One region of the Shewanella sp. SR1 genome, then DNA from elsewhere that is predicted to be linked to it. Evidence: predicted binding sites of a transcription regulator. Region 1 holds the regulator's gene; the other holds the start of a gene.
What was found. Region 1 encodes sigma-54, which starts transcription at its own class of promoters, with help from an activator protein. Its sites were predicted from a motif close to GTTGGCACGNNNNTNGNNT; they were not measured.

Region 1 (3,190 bases):
TCGACGATGATGATTTAACCGCAGATCCTATGCACCTGCGCGCCCGCAAAGGCATAGGTTACTTGCCGCAGGAAGCCAGTATCTTTCGTAAACTGACCGTCCATGACAACATCATGGCCGTGCTGCAAACGCGTAAAGAATTAAAAAAAGAGCAAAGGGAAGAAGAGCTAGAGCATCTGCTCGAAGAGTTCCACATCACCCATATCCGTGACAGCCAAGGCATGTCATTGTCGGGCGGTGAACGTCGCCGTGTCGAAATTGCGCGGGCGTTAGCAGCAAATCCTAAGTTCATTTTGCTCGATGAACCCTTTGCTGGTGTCGATCCGATTTCGGTTATCGACATTAAAAAGATTATCGAACAGCTCAAAAGTCGTGGCCTTGGCGTGTTGATCACAGACCACAATGTCCGTGAGACATTAGATGTGTGTGAACATGCCTATATCGTGAGTCACGGAAACTTGATTGCCGAGGGAACACCCGCAGAGATCTTAGACAATCAGCAAGTTAGGGCTGTGTACTTAGGTGAACAATTCAGGCTATAGTTAATCAAGCGGAGCCAATGCAGGCAATTTATGCCACCATTGGACTCCACTCAAGATGATAACAAGCGACCTCATCCAACAATAATAACGTAGGGATCAGCGGTAACATGAAAGCGTCACTCCAGCTCAAACTGGGTCAACAGTTAACCATGACGCCACAATTACAACAGGCCATACGTCTGTTGCAACTGTCGTCATTAGAACTGCAGCAAGAGATCCAGCAAGCCTTAGATTCTAATCCCCTTCTCGAGCTGGAAGAGGATCAATTCGACGCCACTAAAGACCCTGTAAACCAAACGCTATCCGATACGGATTTCAGTGAATCTAGCACCCTGCCGCCAGAAAAAGACAGCTCCACCATAGACACGGCAGAGTCGCTCACGAAAGAGTCCATGCCCGACGAACTCCCCATGGACACCACATGGGATGAAGTGTTCACCGCCTCTCCCAATTCTGGCCCCGGCGGCAGTCGTGAAGACGATATGCCCTTCCAAGGTGAGACCAGTGAAGGCTTGTATGAACACTTAGAATGGCAAAAAAACCTCACGCCGTTTTCTGAAACCGATTTAGCCATTGCCACCGCCATTATTGATGCCATCGACGATCAAGGCTATCTCACCCAAAGCACTGACGAAATCCTCGAAGCCATGGGCAATTCTGAGGTTGAGCTCGACGAAGTCGAAGCTGTACTCAAGCGCATTCAACACTTTGATCCTATTGGTGTTGCCGCCCGCGATTTAAGCGAGTGCCTGTTGATCCAACTGTCGCATTTCGCCGCTGACACGCCCAACCTAGAAAACGCCCGCATGCTGATCAAAGATCATTTAGATCTGATCGCCGCCCGCGATTTTAGATTGTTGATGCGTAAGACTAAATTAAAAGAGGATGAGTTAAGAGACGGCATCGCGCTTATCCAAACCCTCAATCCCCGCCCAGGTTTATTGATTACGCCCAACGATGACGAATACGTCATCCCAGATGTGTCAGTGTCGAAGAAAAATGGCCGTTGGGTGGTTGAGCTTAATCCTGACTGCATGCCAAAAATCAATGTAAATCAACATTATGCTTCGATGGCGCGCAGCACTAAAAGCCAAGCCGATAGCCAATTTATTCGTGGTCATCTGCAAGAGGCTAAATGGTTTATCAAGAGTTTAGAGAGCCGTAATGATACCCTGTTGAAGGTGGCGAACTGTATCGTCCAATATCAGCAAGGTTTCTTTGAATACGGTGAAGAAGCCATGAAACCTATGGTGCTGAACGATATTGCCGAAGCGGTAGAAATGCATGAGTCGACCATCTCAAGGGTGACGACACAGAAATACATGCATACCCCTAAGGGACTTTTTGAACTAAAATACTTCTTCTCTAGCCACGTCGGTACTGACGATGGTGGGGAGTGCTCATCCACAGCAATCAGAGCCTTCATTAAGAAACTGGTTGCAGCGGAAAACCAGAAAAAACCATTAAGCGACAGTAAGATGGCACAACTTCTGGCAGAACAAGGGATCAACGTAGCCCGCAGAACCATTGCGAAGTACCGAGAGGCTATGCTCATTCCGCCTTCTAATCAGCGTAAAAGTTTATAACCTACAGTGGATATCGGAGGACGTTTCTATGCAAATAAACCTGAGTGGACACCATGTCGAAATTACCGAATCGTTACGTGCATATGTAGAAGAAAAGTTTTCAAAACTTGAACGCCATTTCGAACAGATCAATAATGTGCACGTTGTGCTCAATGTCGAGAAAATGCAACAGATTGCCGAAGCGAGAATAAATCTTATCGGTGGTGAAGTTTTTGCTACTTCAGAGCATGCTGACATGTATGCCGCTATAGACGCCCTGATTGACAAGCTTGATCGTCAGGTTATTAAACACAAAGAGAAGTTAACAAAACACTAATAATGGAACTTTGTACCATACTGCGGCCGGAGTGCACTACCTGCGCCACTCCGGGCAGCAAGAAAAAGGTACTGGAACTCATCAGCGACTTAGTCGCTGCCCAGTACCCGACCCTCTCATCTCAAGAGATATTCGAAAGCCTAGTGGCGCGCGAAAAGATGGGGAGCACAGGTATAGGTAACGGCATCGCCATTCCACATGGTCGACTAGCCGATATAGATCAGCCCATTGCCATACTCATTAAGTGTGAAGAGCCGATAGCATTCGATGCTATCGATAAGCAACCTGTTGATATTTTATTTGCACTACTGGTGCCTGCAGACCAATGTCAGCAGCACTTAAGTACCTTGTCTTGCATGGCCGAAAAGCTGAGCGACAAGCAAATATTAAAGCAATTACGCAAGACGCATGATGAAACGGAACTCTATCAGGTAATCACTGGATGAAACTGGTCATAGTGTCGGGCCGCTCAGGCTCAGGCAAATCTGTCGCCCTAAGGGTACTCGAAGATCTCGGCTATTATTGTGTCGATAACCTTCCCTTGCCCTTAATCGGCACTTTGCTTGAGCAACTCAAAGGCAGTAACGATCTCGTCGCCATTAGTGTCGACGTGCGTAACATGCCTGAGCAGGACAAGGTCTTAGTAAAGCAACTCGCGAGCCTGCCTCCTGATACTGAGTTAACCAGCTTCTTCCTCAATTCCAGCGATAAAATTCTGCTCAAGCGTTACAGCGAAACCCGCCGTT
Region 2 (3,190 bases), on a different contig from region 1:
CCTTAGACTTAGAGATCCCAAGCCTTCTTGCGGCGGCACTAAAACTACCTGCTCTGGCCACATGAGTAAAAATCGCAATAGGTTCTAACAGTTCTAACATGGAAGTCGCCTTAAGCTGTTTACGACAATGATATTAACTTTCGGTGAGCAGCTATGGTTAGCGTAATCATCGCTTAAAAATAACCATAGCATTGATATCTCGCATCAAAATGATATAACGCAGAGATTTAGACCGAAAAAGTCCACTAAAGTAGGGGGTTATATCTGACTGATATGCCAGCTTTTAATTATATTTTAAGAGTATACCAAATATTCGTCTCTAGACTGTAACATTCCGAACTAAATCGCTGCAAGCCTAGCCTATAAGCCACATCAACTTAGCCATAACGATTGTCACCACGATTAAACCGTAGCCAATAAAAAAGCCCCTAGTCGATAAATTGACTAGGGGCGTAGCATTCAAGTTTGACTCATGCACAAGGAGATAGAAGTTATTGCAGTTAAAACTAAGGGCGATTCGCAAGAACTATTCACGCAGTTCCTTGGTTGAGTTTTGTGTCAACACATAAGGTGCTAGTTCAGGCACTTCTTGGCGCAATTGATTTTCAAGCACTAACAGATTTTCAAATCGGTCGCACAAACGGTCAGCCTTAGCTTCTAATCCCTTAGATTGGCTCTCAACTTGTTGCTCAATATCTTGGCCTAAATTGTCCATTTTTTTGGAGAAGGTATCCATCTTGGCTTCAAAATTTTCACCGCCACCAGACATGATTTGGCCACCTAAGTTCATCATAATTGCGCCAATTGAATTCTGGACAATTTGTTCCATTTCCTGCTCGAATTCATCGTTAAATGTACTTTGCATCGAGTCTTCAGTCGCCCCTAAATAGAAGCTATCACCATTCTTGTAAGCCACTGAATCAACCCGTTTTTGAACGCCAGCCATCATTTCATCAAATTTTGCACCAGCGGCATCACCCATTAAAGGTGTTAAGGCCATACCAACCGCTTTGGAAGCAAGAGATACTGCCTCATTCACCAGTTCAATCACTTCTGGCACTTGAGTCGAAACTTCATCGGCATATTGAGTAACCAATTTTTTCTGCTTGTCGGTTAAGTTAACTTGCTTACCTTCCACAAATAACTTGTCAACTTCGATACGATACTTTTCTGTGCCCTTCTCGCTCATGACTAATTTTTTAGGCTCAACCATAACGTCATAATTTAAGGAAACTTCACAGCGTTCATCTATTTTTGGCTCTGTTTGTGCTTGCGCCAGCTGCACACTAGATGTTCCTAAAATCACGCCAGATAATGCAAATCCAGTTAATAACTTATTTAATTTCATTTTTGTTCGTCCTTTAATCTGAATAATTCGATAAACCTAAACTACTGAATAGCTTATAGCAGGAGACGTGCCAACTTTATAACAATTTGATTGTGTTGAATTTTTTAAAGTTAGCACTAAAAGGTCATTAGCGAAATTCGCTAACATTTAGTCTGATAGTGCTAATAAAAACGAGAGATAAGACTAGAAAATAGAACGACCGAGACGCTGACTTAGATGCTCAAGCATCGCAGTGCCCGCAAGTGAGTTGCCATTGCCATCGAGTTCTGGCGACCAAACACAAATCGACAGTTCCCCTGGAATAACGGCAATGATGCCGCCACCGACGCCACTTTTACCAGGCATACCAACACGATAGGCAAACTCACCCGCACCATCGTATAGGCCCGAGGTCGCCAACAGGGCATTAAGCTGCCGAGTTTGCACCTGAGAGATAAGCTCAGACCCCGTTATGCTTTTGCCGCGATTAGCCAAGTACAACATGGCCTTAGACAAGTCAGCACAATTCATCTTCAAGGCGCAATAATGAAAATACGTGCGCAGCACAGTATCGACATCGCCTTGAAAATTACCAAAGGACTTCATCAAATAAGCAATCGCCGCATTGCGCGCACTGTGCTGATATTCTGAGTCGGCCACTTGTTTGTCGAAACTAACCTTATCGTTTTGGCTTAGTTGCCTGACTAACTCGAGCATTCTGTGTTTAGGCGCACCTAAACGACTCTGCAATAAGTCAGCAATCACTAACGCGCCAGCATTGATAAATGGATTACGCGGCTTGCCACGTTCTAACTCGACTTGTACTAAAGAGTTGAATGAATGGCCCGAAGGTTCTTTGCCAACTCGGCTCCAAATTTCGGCTTCTTCATATAAAGTTAACGCTAAGGTTAAGCTGAAAACTTTGGAGATACTTTGAATCGAAAACGGCTCAAGGTAATCGCCCGCACCTAAGGTTTCACCATCAACGGTTGTGACGGCAATGCCTATTTTGCCAGCATCAACGCTGGCCAGTGCGGGGATGTAATCTGCAACCTTTCCTTGGCCGAGCAAGGGTCGAACTTTCTCGACCACTTCCTCAAGTAATGCCAACTCGGGCATTAACCCCACCAAATGTCGTACAGTTCGCTAACTTCAACCTGAGAAACTTTTTGGTTCGCCCAGAATGCCTTAACTGCAGCAATATCTTCTTCGGTACATTTGCCGATCGTTTGGGTTGCGATAATGCCTTCCCATTCGATGTGACCGCCGCCATGGAAACCTAACTTACGGGTTTCGATCACTTCATCGATGAATTTATCCACTGTTGCATCGATATCGGCTTCTGATACAGATGCATCAAAAGTCCAAGCCATATCAAAACCTAACTCTTGGAATTCATCAACGCGCATTTTCTTACGTAAACGACGGCTACGATTAGTTGCCATAGTGACTTTCCCCGTTGTGTTAAAAAACTAATTAATCAATTGAAATATCTAGATTAAGCGATACGCTCAAACATCAGATCCCATACACCGTGACCCAATCTATGGCCGCGGGCTTCAAACTTTGTCAGTGGGCGATGATCAGGACGTGGCACCACAGTGCCGTCACTCGACTGGTTTTGATAACCAGGAGCCGCTTGCATCACTTCCAACATGTGCTCGCTGTATTCTTCCCAATCGGTTGCCATATGGAACACGCCGCCAATTTTTAGCTTGCGGCGGATCAGTTCAGCAAATTCAGCTTGTACGATACGACGCTTATGATGACGTTTCTTATGCCAAGGATCGGGGAAAAACAATTGCACTCGGGCCAATGAACCGTCGGCAATCGCATGTTCTAATACTTCCATGGCATCATGGT

Region 2: KV201_RS07800 (YggN family protein) is a predicted target of sigma-54. The motif match lies at 1,405-1,423, and genes of this name have one in related genera.

What each region holds. Positions count from the first base shown of each region.
Region 1 covers NZ_JAJAEF010000008.1:105,947-109,136, forward strand. The annotation lists gene lptB (LPS export ABC transporter ATP-binding protein) at 1-542, shown strand, start outside; gene KV201_RS09725 (RNA polymerase factor sigma-54) at 650-2,128, shown strand; gene hpf (ribosome hibernation promoting factor) at 2,157-2,444, shown strand; gene ptsN (PTS IIA-like nitrogen regulatory protein PtsN) at 2,447-2,890, shown strand; gene rapZ (RNase adapter RapZ) at 2,887-3,190, shown strand, end outside.
Region 2 covers NZ_JAJAEF010000006.1:184,350-187,539, forward strand. The annotation lists gene KV201_RS07795 (LysR family transcriptional regulator) at 1-100, opposite strand, end outside; gene KV201_RS07800 (YggN family protein) at 527-1,348, opposite strand; gene glsB (glutaminase B) at 1,532-2,446, opposite strand; gene KV201_RS07810 (YggL family protein) at 2,446-2,772, opposite strand; gene trmB (tRNA (guanosine(46)-N7)-methyltransferase TrmB) at 2,826-3,190, opposite strand, start outside.